4 regions of the Paenibacillus sp. FSL H8-0079 genome follow, and region 3 is predicted to be linked to each of the others. Evidence: riboswitches for the same ligand, from Rfam matches in the RefSeq annotation. Region 3 holds a riboswitch; each other region holds the start of a gene.
The links. A riboswitch is a leader RNA that binds a small molecule or an ion and turns the genes downstream of it on or off. The one in region 3 is predicted to bind cyclic di-AMP.
Positions count from the first base shown of each region.

Region 1: linked by a shared signal. The riboswitch ahead of MHI06_RS00150 (ubiquitin-like domain-containing protein) and the one ahead of MHI06_RS10455 (C40 family peptidase) in region 3 are both predicted to bind cyclic di-AMP.
Region 2: linked by a shared signal. The riboswitch ahead of MHI06_RS16930 (3D domain-containing protein) and the one ahead of MHI06_RS10455 (C40 family peptidase) in region 3 are both predicted to bind cyclic di-AMP.
Region 4: linked by a shared signal. The riboswitch ahead of MHI06_RS07065 (hypothetical protein) and the one ahead of MHI06_RS10455 (C40 family peptidase) in region 3 are both predicted to bind cyclic di-AMP.

Region 1 covers NZ_CP150300.1:31,400-35,918, forward strand. The annotation lists gene MHI06_RS00145 (TatD family hydrolase) at 269-1,039, shown strand; cyclic di-AMP (ydaO/yuaA leader) riboswitch at 1,281-1,534, shown strand; gene MHI06_RS00150 (ubiquitin-like domain-containing protein) at 1,807-2,991, shown strand; gene rnmV (ribonuclease M5) at 3,147-3,692, shown strand; gene rsmA (16S rRNA (adenine(1518)-N(6)/adenine(1519)-N(6))-dimethyltransferase RsmA) at 3,697-4,519, shown strand, end outside.
Region 2 covers NZ_CP150300.1:3,811,666-3,816,184, reverse strand. The annotation lists gene MHI06_RS16940 (ABC transporter substrate-binding protein/permease) at 1-577, shown strand, start outside; gene MHI06_RS16935 (amino acid ABC transporter ATP-binding protein) at 564-1,286, shown strand; cyclic di-AMP (ydaO/yuaA leader) riboswitch at 1,505-1,700, shown strand; gene MHI06_RS16930 (3D domain-containing protein) at 1,745-2,377, shown strand; gene MHI06_RS16925 (polysaccharide deacetylase family protein) at 2,483-3,274, opposite strand; gene MHI06_RS16920 (hypothetical protein) at 3,429-3,770, shown strand; gene MHI06_RS16915 (PspA/IM30 family protein) at 3,883-4,519, shown strand, end outside.
Region 3 covers NZ_CP150300.1:2,289,003-2,293,521, reverse strand. The annotation lists tRNA gene MHI06_RS10465 (tRNA-Leu) at 75-158, opposite strand; gene pelA (pectate lyase) at 337-1,299, opposite strand; cyclic di-AMP (ydaO/yuaA leader) riboswitch at 1,719-1,850, shown strand; gene MHI06_RS10455 (C40 family peptidase) at 1,856-2,320, shown strand; gene MHI06_RS10450 (hypothetical protein) at 2,447-3,145, shown strand; gene MHI06_RS10445 (carboxymuconolactone decarboxylase family protein) at 3,219-3,548, opposite strand; gene MHI06_RS10440 (hypothetical protein) at 3,691-3,909, opposite strand; gene MHI06_RS10435 (hypothetical protein) at 4,029-4,358, opposite strand; gene MHI06_RS10430 (xanthine phosphoribosyltransferase) at 4,456-4,519, opposite strand, start outside.
Region 4 covers NZ_CP150300.1:1,602,891-1,607,409, reverse strand. The annotation lists gene MHI06_RS07075 (Nramp family divalent metal transporter) at 1-324, shown strand, start outside; gene MHI06_RS07070 (HAD family hydrolase) at 456-1,139, opposite strand; gene MHI06_RS07065 (hypothetical protein) at 1,314-1,712, opposite strand; cyclic di-AMP (ydaO/yuaA leader) riboswitch at 1,828-2,003, opposite strand; gene MHI06_RS07060 (glutathione peroxidase) at 2,375-2,854, shown strand; tRNA gene MHI06_RS07055 (tRNA-Leu) at 3,004-3,086, opposite strand; gene MHI06_RS07050 (urease accessory UreF family protein) at 3,513-4,214, shown strand; gene MHI06_RS07045 (hypothetical protein) at 4,480-4,519, shown strand, end outside.

The sequences.
Region 1 (4,519 bases), 2.3 Mb from region 3:
ATGATACAGTAATCTGCTTTAATGGGGAGTATATGTAGATCGACATAATTTTGTAAAATAAAGTAGTTAGAGTCATCGTCGTTAGCAATATATAGATCCGAGTATCCGTATATCTTCTATATATTGTAGTTTGTGAAGAAAAGAGTGTAATGACGGAAATCCAAGGGTTTTTAAAATTTTCTTTATGAAACATTAAATTATTGGATTTTATAAATTAAATTACCAAAAAGAAGATAGTCGTTAGTTCGACATGAAGGGAGATTCAAACATGATGCTGTTCGACACACATACACATCTGGATGCACCACAATTCGACGAGGACCGCGAGGAAATGATTCAACGTGCCGTGGATGCGGGGGTTGGTCGCATGATCAACATTGGTTTTAACCGGGAGACGATTCCAACCACAATGAAACTCGCCGAAACGTATGACTTTATATATGCAGCTGTAGGGTGGCATCCCGTAGATGCGATCACAATGCAGGAGGGCGATTTGGAGTGGATTGCATCTTTATGCAGGCATGAAAAAGTGGTTGCGATCGGTGAGATTGGATTGGATTATCACTGGGATACTTCGCCGAAGGAAGTGCAACATCGCGTATTACGACAACAAATTGCTTTGGCGCGTGAAGTGAACATGCCAATTGTCATCCATAATCGGGATGCGCACGAGGATATTGTAAGAATTTTGCGTGAAGAGAAGGCTGGCGAGGTTGGTGGTGTGATGCACTCGTTCTCGGGTAGCTGGGAAACGGCGAAAAGTTGTCTCGATATGGGCTTCCATCTGTCCTTCGGAGGTCCAATCACATTCAAAAATGCAAAGCAACCAAAAGAGGTTCTGGAGAAGGTTCCTATGGACCGGTTTTTCATTGAAACAGATGCTCCATATCTGACACCTCATCCGTACCGTGGAAAACGAAATGAGACAGCGCATGTACGTCTGGTTGCAGAGGCAGCTGCGGAAATTAAAGGCATTTCGGTAGAGGAAATTGCTGCAATAACAACCAAAAATGCCATGGAACGATTTGGTATTCGTTAAAAAAACGAGTAAATCAGGTGAAATAGAGAGTTAAGCGGAGTTAATTTGCTCTTTGATCCAAATAAATCAAGAATATTACAATATTTTAACCAAATATTCAGAAAAACGTACTTGATCAACGCTTTACAACATGCATCAAAACAGGATATCATCTTTTCAGTGAATTGTTGTGCGGAAAATTGGACAGATGTTCGGGGGATGAACAAAGGGACACTTTCCGATGAAACAACAATACTTTCATGAATCAGTCTCGCTGAGTCTCCGTTAACGGAGAGCGGGGGAACCAATAGGGCTTAAACATCGGTGTATTTGGCCGATGCGCATCGTTCGCTGACCCAAAAGCAGCGAGAGGATCTGCGAAGCCATATTTGATTTCTTCTTTGGGTCTCGGGGTGAATTCAAAGGCGTCCGCCATGAGCGGGTGACCTAAGATAGGGCGGCTCTCTTTCGCCCGAACCCGACAGCTAACCTCGCAAGCGGAAAAAGAGAGGCAACCTCGTGCATGAATTTCCGATATTCAGAATCATTCGGAAGCCACGAAAGAGTTCCTCTTACACTCTTTCTTTGGCTTTTTTTGTTTTTGAATAAAAGAAATGTTGTCATCATACGGTAGGTATTCAGGAGGATGACATCATGTTGCGAAGATTGATTCATGGTGCAGAACCGGTCATTTGGTCCGATCTGTGTTCTGTAGAAAAATTGGTATAGTCACGTCAAAGACATCATGCATTACTTTAGACGACGAGGCTATGAAGGAGGACGGAGAAGTGGGCACATTCCAACCAGAAGAGACCCATGAGTCACGATCATCCAGTAAGTCTTTCGCGTTGCGGTGGAAGCATGAGAACATGCGTCAAATGGCATTGATCGCGATTTTCTCAATTGCGCTTACAATCATGATCTTGTTAGTCGTTTACGGTCAGGCCGGGAAACAAATTTCACTGGTTATTGATGGCAAAGCTCAGGTGGTAGAGACTCGTACAGGAATGCTTCAGGAAATGCTGGAGGAGCAGTCAATCACAGTCAGCCCTCACGATAAGGTATCCATGTCCATGAACGGGGCGATTACAGATGGAGACCGAATTGTTATTGAGCGGGCCGTTCCAGTTAACATTACGGCAGACGGAGACACCAAGACTCTGTATACAACCGATTCATCGGTACAAGAGGCAATTCAAAAATCAGGTATTCAGGTTGCAAGTAATGATAAAGTGTATCCGGCGCTTGGAACTGCAGTCAAAGCGGATATGAAAATTCGTGTAGTGCGGGTAACAAAGCGTACAGTGGATGTAGAACAACCGATCGCTTATAAAGTGATCAAAACGGCTGACCCTAGCTTGTACAAAGGGGATAACCGTGTCGTTGTAAGCGGCAAAGAAGGCACACTTGTACAGCATATCGAAAAGGTATTTCAGGATGGAGAATTGGTCTCCAAAAAAATGGTCGGCAAATCCGTCGCGAATAATCGTGTAGATAAAGTGATCGCTGTCGGTACCAAAGCAAAACCGGTTGTAAAAGAGCCTGAGGTTCAAACCGTATCGGCTCAGACTTCAACAACGAAACAGGCAACAACAACGAACTCGAAGAAAACTGCTGCCTCGGGCAGCAAAGTGATTACCGTATCCGGGACTTCTTTTAAATACTCCAAAGTACTTAAGAATGTATCCATGACTGCCTACTCTTCCGAAGAGCCTGGCATTGGTACTAAAACAGCTTCCGGTACTCGTGTAACGGAAGGGCGCACCATTGCGGTTGATCCCAAAGTCATTCCAATTGGCTGGTGGGTATATATCGAAGGTCTGGGCTTCCGTCGTGCGGAAGATACAGGCGGTGCCATTAAAGGCAACAAAATTGATGTATATTATGACAGTGTGAAGCATGCCCTGAATTTTGGACGCAAGAAAGGCAAGACGGTCTACGTGATCGGTCCGGTGAAGCCGGAAGCGAACTAAAATCGTTTTACTTTGAAATGGGAATGCTATAAAATAGTTGCATGAATGATTCATGCGGAATATGCGGCGGAGGGGTCTGAATTCAGTCTCCCCCGCCGTTTGGCAGAGAAGAGGATATTCCTCTTCTTTTTGCGTTAGAAAGGAAGAAATGGAACATGATAAAAGAAGTCATTGTGGTGGAAGGCCGTGACGATACGGTAGCCATCCGTCGGGCCGTAGAAGCCGATACGATAGAAACGGGTGGATCAGCCATCAACCAACGCATTCTGAAGCGAATAGCGCTTGCTCAGGAGAGACGGGGAGTCATCGTACTGACAGATCCGGATCATGCTGGCGAACGCATTCGTAAAATTATTGCGAATAAGGTCCCTGGTTGCAAGCATGCCTTCATTCCAGAAGCGGATGCGACGCGCAAAGGGGACATTGGGGTGGAGAACGCCTCACCGGAGGCGATTCGGCACGCGCTGGAACGCGTACATACTTCATACGAAGGTGCTCCGAGTCTGATCGATTGGGAGGACCTGATCGCGGCAGGGCTTATCGTGCATCCGCAGGCTGCTGCACGTCGCATGGAGATGGGCAATCTGCTGGGTATTGGATATTGTAACGGGAAGCAGTTCCACAAACGTCTCAGTGTATTTCAGATTACACGGGAAGAGTTCTCTACAGCATTAGCGCAAATTGAACGTGAAGGATTGTGAGCATATGAAGGACATAGAAGAGACGATAGAAATTGCAACGCCCAAGCGAACCAAAGAGATTATTCAAAGACACGGATTCTCATTCAAGAAAAGTCTAGGTCAGAACTTTCTGATCGATCAAAATATACTAAACAAAATCGTTAATGCAGCCGATTTGGACGAGTCCAAGGGCGCGCTCGAGATCGGGCCAGGTATTGGGGCCCTTACGGAACGATTGGCTCGGGTAGCTGGTCCTGTCACAGCCGTAGAGATTGATCAGCGCTTAATCCCAATCCTGGGAGAAGTGATGCAGCCTTATTCAAATGTACGTGTTCATCATGGGGATGTGCTGAAGCTTGATCTGGCTGAGTTGTTTAATACGGATTTTGCATCCGTAGACAAAGTTAGTGTCGTGGCTAACCTGCCTTACTATGTAACGACCCCGATCATGATGAAACTGCTGGAAGAGAAACTGCCGGTAGACAGCATCGTTGTCATGATTCAAAAAGAAGTGGCTGAACGCATGGCTGCTGCACCTGGATCAAAAGACTACGGTAGTCTGAGCATCGCAGTTCAGTACTACAGTATGCCGGAGCTTGTGTGTATTGTGCCTCCTACGGTCTTCATCCCGCAACCTAACGTGGAATCGGCTGTCATTAAGCTGAAGGTGCGTGAGCAACCGCCCGTGGAGATTCCGGATGAAGCACATTACTTCGAAGTGGTACAGGCTTCTTTTGCCCAGCGGAGAAAAACAATCTCGAACAACCTGAAGGCACGCTTCTTCACGAAGGAGAACCGGGAACAGGCAGACATTCTGCTGGAGCAGGCAGGTATTCAACCGTCCCGAC
Region 2 (4,519 bases), 1.5 Mb from region 3:
AATATTTGGGGTTATCATCGGATTGATCATCTGTTTGTTCCGTTTGCATGACGCTGCAATCTTGCGCTGGATCGGTACGGCTTATGTTGAAGTTATCCGTGGTACACCGATGCTGGTACAGCTGATGATTATCTACTATGGTATTTCCTTGACGTTTGGAATTAATTTCTCTGCTCTTCAAGCGGGTATTCTCACACTTTCCATTAATAGTGGTGCCTATCTGGCTGAGATTTTCCGTGCAGGTATCCAAGGTGTGGATCGTGGTCAGTTGGAGGCAGCGCGTTCCCTCGGAATGGGCAGAGGGGCAGCAATGCGTTACATTATATTGCCGCAAGCCTTCAAAGCTGTATTACCAGCGATCGGTAATGAATTCGTGACTATTATCAAAGAATCCTCCATTATCTCCGTTATCGGTATGGTGGATATTATGTATCAGGCTAGCGTGGTCAAGAACATTACGTTCCAAGGGTTGAGTCCGTTTCTAATTGCAGCAGCCATCTACTTTGTAATGACGTTCATTTTGTCCAAGCTGCTGGGACGACTGGAAAGGAAGTTGAGTGCAAGTGATAGACGTTAGACAATTACACAAATCTTATGGTAATAACGATGTACTTAAGGGCATTAACGTGACGATTGGCAAAGGTGAGGTTGTCGTGGTTATCGGTCCTTCCGGCTCAGGTAAAAGTACATTCTTGCGTTGTCTGAACTTGTTGGAACAGCCTACCTCGGGAGAGATTGATTTTGAAGGCGTATCAATCACCGATCCGAAGCACAACATCAATGCGACTCGTGAAAAAATGGGCATGGTGTTCCAGCATTTCAACCTGTTCCCACACAAAACGGTTCAGCAAAACATCACGATTGCTCCAATTAAAGTGAAGAAGCAATCCACGCAGGAAGCGGAGAAAATTGCTGCTGATCTGCTTAACACGGTAGGCTTGTACGATAAAAAAGATACATTCCCAAATCAGCTGTCCGGTGGACAGAAGCAGCGGATCGCCATTGCAAGAGCGTTGGCCATGCAACCGCATGTGATGCTGTTTGACGAGCCTACTTCAGCACTGGACCCCGAGATGGTCGGTGAAGTGCTGGATGTCATGAAACGTCTTGCAGAAGGCGGGATGACCATGGTCATTGTGACGCACGAGATGGGTTTTGCACGTGAAGTGGGAGACCGGATCCTGTTCATGGATGGCGGGGTTATTGTAGAAGAGGGAACACCAGATGAGGTGTTTGGAGCACCGAAAAATTCACGTACACGTGATTTTCTTGCGAAAGTACTCTAAAAGAACTGATCAAATAGCGTTACTGACTTCGAGTCGGTGACGCTATTTTTTTATGCGAAATAATCACTTAAGGATTCGAAAAGTAACTTTTCTGTTACCAAATATAAAGAAATCGGTTCGTCAAACTATTCTGAATTATCCAGTATTCTTACAGTTGATGACATGCTGAAAACCATTTGGTAAGAATTACTACAAGTTCAGGTTACAAAATTGTGATATATTGAACTCTGCCGAAACTTCCGGACAGGGAGTGCGGGGGATGTAACGATGCAGACCGTGCAGGGGGAAGATCTAAGGCACACTGCTTGGGGTGAATTAGGGGTACATAATGTTTCAAATGTAACGAAGAACCTATAGGGTGGCTCCTCATCCGAATCCGACAACTAACTTCGCAGGCATAATGAGGGAGGAAGACCATGATTAACAAGAAACGTATAGCCAAAACAGCAGTAGCATTAATGACAACAGTAATGCTCATTCAAGCCGTTCCGGCTCACGCAGATTCAGTTCATGTGGCCAAAGAAGGGGATACCTTCTACACCTTATCGAAACAGTATGGAGTAGCACTCAACACGTTGGTTAAAGCAAACAACGACATTTCGCCTTACAACATTTATGGTGGTTTGAAAATTACGATTCCCGGTAAGGCGAACAATGTAGCAGCTGCCGCGGCTACGGAGAGCAAGACCCAAGCGAAGACTGTGACTACAGCAAGCTTGGACGTTAACGCAGATAACAAAGTTGTTCAAGCCTGGGGAAAAACGTTCGATTACAGTAAAGCAGTGAACGTGAAAGCAACGGCATACTCTGCAGATCCGTCCGAAAATGGGGGATGGGGTGCTGTGGATTACTTCGGGAATGATCTTGAATTGGGTACGATTGCGGTTGATCCCAGTGTGATTCCACTTGGAACCAAAGTACTGGTAACCGGTCACAGCCATCCGGGATTGCCAAAGCAGGCTTTTGTAGCGACAGCACGTGATATTGGTGGTGCAATCAAGGGTCACCGGATTGATATCTTTATCCCTGGTAGCAAGCAGTCCGTAAGCACATTTGGTTTCCAGGATATCGAGCTGTATATTCTGAAGTAGAAAATTAATTACATCTAACCGAAATCAAACAGGGTGTCTGCCAGTCGCTACTTGCGATTGAACAGGCACCCTTTTAACATCGTCATCATTTCCTACATGGACATCCTAATCCTTGGCTTTTGGCAACCCCAACATCTCGTCCAAGGTGACCAGTTCATACCCCCGATTACGCAGTTCCTCAATAATTTCAGGTAAAGCCTCAATCGTGCCATTCAAGTTCGAACCCACACCGCCCCCGGCATGTTGCAGAACGATGGAACCGGGTTTTACGGCAGATAGGATGTTATCCTTCACCTCTTCCTTGGAGAGGCCTTTCCAGTCCAGTGAGTCAACGTTCCAGTTCACAATGCTATAGTGTTGTCTGGCAGCCCATTGCAGCTGTTCTTCATTAATATCTCCGTAAGGTGGCCGGATCATCTTGGGCGTATATCCTGCTAGGTGATGAATGATATCCCCAGTATGTAAAATTTGTTTGCGAAAGGCATTCATCGACAGCTTACTGAATTCCGGATGATTGTAGCTGTGATTGCCAACAATATGCCCTTCCTTAACTATACGTTTCACCAGATCCGGATGTTTCTCAGCACGACTACCAACGATAAAGAATGTAGCTCTGACTTTATATTTCTTCAATACATCTAATACCTGTGGAGTAAATCGTGGATCGGGCACGTCATCAAAAGTCAGGGCAACCTGCTTCGTTGAAGGACCATTCGTTTTGAACGTATCCGCATATTTTTGACGTAATTGTCCCAATGTCAGTTGTTCTTCTTCCGCGGAATCTGAAACTGATACTGATTCACTTGGCGGGCTTGAAGCATCCCGCGATGAAGCTGGAGCATGGTATCCTCCGAAAAAAATAACGATAACCATCAGCATAATGAGGCGTACGCGCATAATAACGGCCTCCTTTTCCAAAAATGATGTTCTCCTTGGTATGTCCGAGGTGTCCATAAAATATGCGTAGTGTGAGAATTTTCATTGCGGATTTATCTTGTTAAAGCCATAATTCCTCCATATATAACATATAGAGAAGGATAGGTGGATGGTTATGAGTACATATGATTTGAAATCGATACGTTTACAAGTGATTGAGGCAGGAGATGATAAGGTTTTTCTCGTTACCGGAGGAAAGGCGCATATTGGCGCTGTAGCCACGTTCTACGTGGATCATGAGCGCGTAAGCGGGACGACGGTACATATTCCGGGTCACAAGGAACAAGAGCTGTGTGAGCGGCTTGCCCGAAAGGCTGCCCTTCAGCTGAAAGTAACCGTTACGGTGATCATGGGTATCCATTTTGATTCCATTACACGGATGCAGATCGACGAAATCGTGCAGACTGCAGAGAGGCTAATGGAGGATCATCTGAACAAGGATAAAGGATCTTCCTAACATGAAGAGCAATCGCAAGTTTTGATTTTATTTGCTAAAATTGAAACGAGTTGTAGATTGTTACGTATGTATGTTTATATACGATGTAATATCGACTAGGAGGAATAACATAATGTCCATTTTCAAACGATTGCGTGATTTAACAATGTCTAATATCAATGCCATTATTGACAAGGCGGAAGATCCAATCAAGATGACGGACCAATATATCCGTGATATGCAAGAGGATCTGGAAGATGCGGAGAAAGCAGTAGCCGCACAGATTGCCATTGAGAAGAAATTCAAGCAGCTATTCGAAGAGCAGGAAGCTCTGGTGAAGAAACGTGAAGAGCAGGCGCATACGGCGGCTCGTGCTCAGAATTTGGATCTGGCTCGACGTGCTTTAGAAGAGAAAAAGGTTGCTGAAGAGAAGATGGCTGAGTACAAAACCAGCTATGATCAGAACAAGGCTTCTGCAGATAACCTGCGTGGCAAGCTCGACGAGATGCGTAAGCAGTTGACTCAAATGAAGAACAAACGTGAGACATTGGTAGCACGTTACAATGCAGCAAAAGCTCAAACGGAAATCAACAAAGCGTTGAATGGGTTTGGCTCTGATACGGCAAGTGCTGGCATGAAGCGTATGGAAGAGAAAATGATGCAGATGGAAGCACAGGCAGAAGCAAGCAACGAAATGTCCTCCAAAGGCAAGTCTTTGGACGAAGAGTTCGAGAAGTTGGGTAAAGACCAGGCTGTTGAAGACGAACTCG
Region 3 (4,519 bases):
CGATACAAGTTGTTTATGTACAAAACAAAAAGGTTCCTCGAAGGCGTTAGCCTAACGAGGAACCTTTTTTTCGATGCGGTCGAGAGGACTCGAACCTCCACGGGGGTTAGCCCACACGGACCTGAACCGTGCGCGTCTGCCAATTCCGCCACGACCGCATAATATGTATCTCCGTGATATGTATCTCGGCGACAAGAAATAATATATCATGTGCAATCTATCGTGTCAACACTGAAAGTAATAACAATAAAGCCCGAACCAGACGTCCTTGTCTGGTTCGGGCTTTACTTATCGTTACTAGGGATTAACTCTATGAAACCTGAGGCTTATTACGAATTACAGCTTGGAAGGCCAGTTGCCATACCATGCATAACCGCCTCTTCTTTCTTTATCAATATCACTTAATTTGTATCTAACTACCCCGTCACGACCAATAAAGATCGGTTTATCCGTTCCCACTTCATAGAAGCGAGCCCAGATCGGTGCAGCTTTGGAATCAGCGATAATTTTGCTGTCTCCGTTTGCTCTTTCATACTTGTAGCCTGTAATTTTCACTTTGTTAAACCAAGCCTCAGCTGCTTTAATGGATGCTGTAATTTTAGCGTTAGCAGGTCTGGTTTTGAGGAATTTAACAATCGTTACACTCTCTCCAGCCGTCAACGAGGGTACTTCATAGATTCTTGCGCTTGCCGGTTTAAGGGAACTGGAATCATGTTGTTGTCCCCATACTGTCAGCTTACCGCCTGCAACGACCTGTGTATTCAGAATCGCATCCACACCTTTGGCAACTGAATTTTTACTACGGTTAGCAAGTGTGCTGTCGATAAACGAGAAGTCACCTTTGCGTGTTGCTACTTCATCCAGCATGATCATTACATTAATCATCGCATCATCATTGTAAGTGATGTGTTTGTGATATCCCGAGCTTTGGTAGACTTGTGGCCATCCGCCGTTTGAATACTGCATGTTGATCAAAAAGTTAATTCCTTTGATTGCAGCTGTGGAATAACGCGGATCATTGGTCTTTTTGAATTCCTTCGCCAATCTTCTAATTTCTGAGTATGTAGCCTTGTTGTCAATGGTGGACTTCGCCCATTCTCCACTTGTTTGTTTATAGTCTTTTCTCCAACCTCCATCTGGCCGCTGGTTCTTCAGAATATCAGAAATACTTGCTGTCGTACCTGTTGCATCAGCAGCTGACACCGTTGTTACAGGAAGAACCACCATTCCAACTGCTGAGAAGACCATCGTGCATGCCAGAATAAAAGTAACTATTTTTTTTGCTTTCAAAGATAACACTCTCCTATGTTTGTTTTTATAAATCTCCCACTTCTACCTTACTTATGATACTAGTCCCTTAACCTCCTTTATTTGAATTTATAACACAATAAAATCAATTTTCACCCAATATGTGGATCGGATAAGAAGATAATATGCAAAAAATCGATTTTTGTCAATATATGCAACTTAATGAATATAATCTCTTAAATTGAACATTACGGAATAGTTCTTTTAACTCATGACAAACCTATTTATTTGTCCAAAATCGTCTTAAGCGAATCAATAATGACGTTTTTGTCATGAATGATACCCAAACTTGATCCCTGCTTTCATATAAAAACCGTAATTCCGCTAACATTGAGGTATTACGAAGGGGTTTAAATGGGTTTGACAATTACGCATTTATGCAATATAGTTTCAAATAGTTACAAAAACTTAATTATTCATTGCCGAGTTTCATGTTTGAAAACGGGGGAACCATTTTGGGTGAATTATTCTTATACATAGGAAATATAGGGAACCTTCTACCGAACCCTTAGCTAACTCCGTAGGCATCGAAGGGAGAACATTGATTTTGAAAAAACTGATTATCTCCATTTTTGGAGCAGCTGTACTATTTACATCCGGGGCTACAAGCACAGAGGCAAGCAGTATCAACTCCGTAGTGAACAACATGACAGGTATACCTTACAAGTGGGGTGGCACGACTGTAGCCGGCTTCGACTGTTCCGGGTTTATGAGATATCTTTTCAACAAATACAGCATTGAATTGCCACGTACTTCGCAGCAGCAAGCCAAAGCAGGTACTCCGGTATCCAAAAGTAACATTCGCACAGGTGATCTGGTGTTCTTCAATACGATGGGCAAAGGCATTTCACATACAGGTGTATATATTGGCGGCGGACAATTCGCACATGCCTCCAGTAGTAAAGGCGTAAGCATTACTAAGTTATCGAATCCATACTTCAATGATCGCTACGTGACAGCACGTCGGGTAACTGGACAATTTATGTACGATAAAATGTTGGGTAAAATGTAATTCATACACTAAAAGGCATCGGTTTATAACCTGATGCCTTTTTTGTTTAACCATTTTTTGTCTTCAACTGCTTTCTTAAACAATGTAAAATATTTTAGGGAAATAAAACGGAGATGAGGAGAACAATTGAAAAAGATCATGTTAATTTTAACCTTCTTTATGCTAGTACTAGCAAGTTTAGGATGTAGTAGTGAAACAGTTAAAGATTTCAGAGAAGTTTCTTGGGGGAGTAAAATAAACAAGGTCATTTCATCTGAAGAAAAAAACGGAAACACAAACTATGAAGAAAAAGTACATAATGATCATGAAAAAAGTATTAATTATTCCGATGTGGTGGTTCTGGGTAAGACAGTAGACGCAGAATACACCTTTACTAATTTATTGGATAATGAAGGAATATCAGAAAAAATAGAAGATAACAACAAATTGCGCGAGGAACTTGATAACGTAAATACGACAGATGCAAGAAAAGACGAGATACGAAAGACATTGGATGAGCAATTAGAGGACATGATGAAACAAGCATATGAATATCCTTTGGACGATTACTTACTGATTGAAGCAAGTTACGATTTTGGCACTTTAACTAATCCGGAGTCTGATGAAATTTTGGAAGAGCTTACGAACAAATATGGTAAACCAGAGCTCGAAAGCTATAATAACGCTTTTATTTATATTTGGACCAGTGACCGATCCACCATTGAATATCGGACTAAATCATCATTAATAAATTATAAGGCACGCTATTCTGTAATGGAAATATTTGCGGACGTGGACAAATACAATAAAACACTTAACAGTAAAACAAGTAAAGATGAACTTTAAATAAAACATGGTCATACTCCTGTAACTAACAGGGTATGACCATGTTTTATTTTTCACATTATTTCCTTAAGACTTACTGCAACGCCTTCTGCACTCGCAACGCGCCCTGAGACAGGGCATGTCCGCCTCCAACAGCTCCAGCGACGGCAACGGTCTCCATGATTTCCTGATCTGTAGCGCCCTTAGCACGGGCTTCTTCTACATGGTAGAAGGTACATACCTCATTGTTGGCGAACAATCCAATGCCGAGTGCAATCAGCTGTTTTGTCTTCGCATCAATCACGCCAGGCTGAAAACATTCTCCAGTAAACTCATGATACGAATTTACCACTCCTGGCAGCACATCGCTTAATGCTCCAATCTGATCCTTGTAGGCATGAACTTTATCATTCATCAATGTCATGGCTTGTAGCACACCCTCTCGGCTATAGTTACAGATTATCCTCACTGTACCTATCTTCTCTCCCGAGTGAGCCAATTATGCCAAGAAATCATGGTAATTCCAAACAATTAAACGTTCATGGTTCTGCCGTGACTATAAGTGGTTACTCACTAAGTGCACTCTGGCGCGGCTCGCTGAACAACTGATATCGGTAACTGCGATCCAGCTTGACGACACGTCGATTCTGCCGCCGGATAAGTACCTGCTCGCCATCCCAGGCAACCACAATCCCGGTCACATCGTTCGATTCCAGCTCGTCCCGTACTACTCTTACTTTCTCACCTGACAGACGCAGGGCGTCCAATTCTGTATCACTAATCATGTTCATGGCTCCTATATTCCAAATTTATTTACAAAAAGAGACCTAAATGAAATGTCATTTAGGTCTCACGTGACTGTATTGGACTGTCATGTCATTCGAAATTATGTCCCGACTGAGAGTTACCGCTGCGCGTGCTCTTTGCTGTCGTTCTTCTCGAACCAAAAATCAAGCACTTTGGCGGACATCACACGTTCTTCAAGGTACTCCACTTGATGCGGTGTAAATTGTTCTTTCCAAGAGAAGGACAACTCTTCGCACAAGCCTACAATCGTCAGTAATTCTGACCAGGCAACATAGCGTTTGTACCAGAAAAATTGAGGATGTTCAATCATATAGGGATAAAGGTCATCGAATTCCGTATGTTTACAATCCAGGGCACGTTCAAAATGAACTTTCGATTCCGCCAGCTTATCAATGAAAAATTGTTCTGTTGCCGGTTGGTTCCCCATGGTGTTGCCTCCTCTCCCTAACATAACCCCATTATAAATGAAATCCGCGGTCATGCAAAGGCATAGTTCAAAAAATAGGCCCTATTCCTTTAAAATGTCACATTTCGTTATCGTCAAATTGTACTGTTCCATCGTTCAGGGAACGAATACGTACCAAGGCT
Region 4 (4,519 bases), 690 kb from region 3:
ATTGTTATGGAAGGTTTTCTGAACATTCGAATTCCAGCATGGCTGCGCAGACTGGTTACACGTCTGATTGCCATCATTCCGGCGGTAATTGTTACAGCGATTGCAGGCGAACATGGCACAGAAGAATTGCTCATTTTGAGCCAGGTTGTGCTGTCTCTTCAATTACCTTTTGCTGTAATCCCTCTGGTGATGTTCACGAGTGATAAAAAAAGCATGGGTGCATTCGCCAACAAGTTATGGCTCAAAATCATCTCATGGGTCATTGCCGCTGTTATCGTTGTGCTGAATGTATATCTGATCATTCAGACAATCCGGTTGTTCTAATCTGGTTCTAATCGACTAAATAATTAAAAGGCTGATCGACTCCGGTATGCTATACCCAAGTGATCAGCCTTTTATTGTTGCTGTACAGCAACGTGTTTTCATTTAGAGTAGAACCTCTCATACGCAATCATCTAATCCTGGTTTGGTATCAGTAAAGGCAGGAGCTGATCCAATGAATCAACGGTCCAATCCGCACGTTCGTCATCCGATCGTTCCGGCTGGAATCTCCCATAACCCTGCATAATTCGAATCGTGCGCATGCCCAGCTTCCGGGCAGGAATAATGTCATTATCAATCCGATCCCCGACCATGACAGCCTCCTCCGGTTCACAGCCTGCCTGTTTCAAGGCCACAGCGTATAGCTCAGGGTCTGGCTTGGACACCCCTTCTTCAGCCGAACAGGCCAGAACGTCAACATACTTCCGTAATCCGTAACTCTCCAGTCTCTCTTCCGTTCCGGGACTCTGATTGGCAATAATGCCAATACGATAATACCGTGACAACTGCTGAAGAACGGAATCCGCTGAAGGAAAAGGACGTTCAAGATCTTTTTGAAACTTCAGCTTGTCCTGAATCTGTTTCTGGTGCTTCTCGTCTTCAATGAATGTGCGAATAGCCACTCTCATGGGCCATTGCTCATATTTCCGGTAACAGTTCGCGAACAGTTCGCGTACCGCCTCAATTGTCACCGGATACCCCAAAGCACAAGCTTCACGGACGAATTGTCCGATAATATCATCAACCGGCTCCCATTCATCCACCAGCGTATCTCCAACATCAAAAAACAACCACTTTAATCCACCTACATCCGGCACGCCAATTCCTCCTTGTAAGCATAAAAAAGAAGACCCACCATTATGCATGAGTCTCCTCAAATTTCCGTTTATCGATGAATCAATTTCATAATACCTTGAGTGAATTCTGAAATTGATTCTAATACATTCAATTATAACAGGCACCTTACACCTGAGCAATCACAAGCTATGGCATCAACCATTGAGGAGAAAGCCGACTTCCCCATTGAGCGAATATACAATCCGGTCTGCGCCCATCCCCCGATAGATGCCCTTTGGATTACTCTGCTCCGTAATGACACACAGGGATTTAGATGTCCATGAACGGCAGATCTGCAAATAACGACAGGTCAGATTCAGACTGTTCTCGAAAATAAACACATTGCCTACGCTACCCTGCGGCAAAAACCATTTTTGAGCTGCAGCCGTATTCATTCGAATAACATGCTCTACCCCGATTCTGCGGAGTCTCCGCTCTTCTCCTGCACTGTTGGTTAGAACGGCAAACGGCATTTTTTTGTACATCAGCAATTTGATAAATTTGCGTCCTGCTTCATTTGGAGCAGTCACTAAGATCATCTCAGTATCCATCATTCGTTCCTCCCTTGGCGTGAAAAGACAACAAAAAAGAAGCGTGGGGGACCAAGGCCTCCCGAACGCTTCTTAAATAACCCATGGCGAAAACACCATGAACCAGCGTACGGCTTGTTGCCTCTCCCTTTAACGCTTACGAGGTTAGCTGACGGATTCGGGCGCGAGAGTCGCCCTATTTCCGGCTGTCACCGGAAAATTCACCCCATGAATGCCCACTGTCCTGGACAGCGCATTCCGTTGGTTCCCCCGTTTCCCATTCATCAATGAATGGAAACTCAGCGATTAAAACATCGTTCGTATATCTCAAGGTAAGATCGAGCGATATTATCGTTTGTTTCGTTTTTCAAGTACAATTTAGTTTAAATTGAAATTACGTTATGAATCATACACCCCCGCCATGACGGTGTAAAGTCCGCAGAGATCACCGAATCGGCAGATTTTTGCCAATAATCATCCATAATAACGCTTACAATAAGGTTATACTCTATCCATCTCTTCAAGGCTATCTAATTCTCACTCTGACGAAAATCACTTCGCAATTCATTCACGTATTCTGCACAACTTGTCTGTTTTGATTCTTTTAACACTATATTAGTTTTGCAATATTTAATTGCAACCAATATAATAGAAGATATAAGAGTATATCAATGGAGGCGATTTAGATGACAGTCTACGATTACAAAGTGAATACCCTTCGCGGTCAAGAAGTTGAAATGTCCGACTACCGTGACAAAGTGCTCCTGATTGTGAATACGGCAAGCTCATGCGGCCTTACCCCTCAATTCAAAGGTCTGCAAGAACTGCAAGACAAGTTTCAAGATGCTCCATTTGAAGTTCTTGGTTTCCCAAGCAACCAGTTTGCACAGGAAAAAGGTTCTTCCGACGATATTGCCGAGTTCTGTCAGATGAATTATGGCGTGAGCTTCCCCATGTTTGAGAAAATTGATGTGAACGGCTCAAGCGCTCACCCACTTTTCCAACACCTTAGCACAGAAGCTCCTGGCTTGCTCGGCTCTAAAGCAATCAAATGGAATTTCACCAAATTCCTTGTGGATCAGAACGGACAGGTACTGAAACGTTATGCTCCCAAAACAACACCTGACAAGATTGAAGAAGATATCAAGAACTTACTCCAAAAATAATACACAGGCCACCCGTAGCCGGAAGGTAGAGCACCATTGCCCCCGGTAATGGATGGCCTTTTTTTCAACCCAAATGTCATACTGTTCGAAAAAAGACAAAAAAAGAAGCTTTCCAATAACGGAAAGCTTCTTCTTCATCGTTCATATGATGCGGTCGAGAGGACTCGAACCTCCACGGGCATACGCCCACTACCCCCTCAAGATAGCGTGTCTGCCATTCCACCACGACCGCATGTCGTAAATAATCGGCAACAGAATTGATTATACCGGGTTCTGATCTAAAAGTAAAGTGTTTTCTATTACTTCTTTTTCAGATAGGCATTTTCATCAAAAATCGCATATTCTCGTCATCTTTACCCATGAACTGCATATTATTAGATTCGATCCCCTCTTTTCCGGTTAGAGCCGATCTTGTTGATTCATTTATACGTAGCCCTCCCTACATTTCGCAAACAATTAACTTTAAATGTTATATAAAATAACACAAATATTGAATTACAGATTTAATTTGCTGAATTTCAATGACACTATTGACAAAAAGCGGACATTTATGGGATGATAACTATCATATAATTCGGATTTTCAAACATAAAGCAAAAAAAAAGGAATATAAATGTTACTTAAAGTTACATTTAACGAACACAGGAGGCGAATGATCGTGAACCGTGGGAATAAGCTGCTCGATTATGTTAAACTGCTTGATTCCTCTATTCAGGTTGGAGGGTTTACCCATTCCTTCGGCATGGATATCCATATCAAGGAGGGTACCATTCGTAATGCTGAAGATCTCGAATCATTCATGCGTTGTCAGTTGCACCCCAGCATCGTTCGTCTTGAAGGCATGGCTATCAAAGGCATCTATACCGCAGCAGATCACAAGGATACATGGCGGATAGCCCTGATCGACAAGCTCGTCCATGTTCAGCGAACTCCTGGAGATCTCAGAGAACAAGCTGCTACCATGGGTAAACGATTGATCAGACTTGCACGCGCTCTGCACCCCTGGATTGATTTCAGCCAGCTTGAACAGATCTTCGCCAAATATGATTCGGTTGGCTGCCTCTCCACTGTTCACGCCTGGATTAACCACCACCTCGATATCCCTGTCGAGGCGGCAGTTCTTGGTTATCTGCATTCAGCCATGAATGCCTGCATAACCGAAGCCTCCAAAGTCATTCCTCTGGACACCGATACAATCAAAGAACTGACGGTACGCCTGGCCGCAGATCTGGAGAATGAATGGAACACCGTCAGCGCCTCGGCTGCGGATGGACTGGCACAGCCAACCTCGATGTCCATGAAATCGTTTTTCCCCAGTTTCCATATGCTTGGAGCTGGACTTCATGCCTACAGGGCCTAATCCTTGTCCACCTACACCTACTCCCCTTCATTCAGACAAACAAAAAAACACGCGGCAACCTCCTTGCCGACGTGTTTTTTGTCATTTTATTGGTTTTTTTAACGTATTTACGCCATTTTACATCACAAAATACACTTTTTTCCGTCTTTTTTAATTGTTAGATGACGGATTTACGTATATAATAAAATATACAGCTCGCATTTCTATATATTCTACATGAAGAAAGGGCGACTGAATACTACATTCTAACCAGGGGTGAACCCTTTTGAACAAGAAAAAACCAGTGACTCCGTTCGGATGGGCCA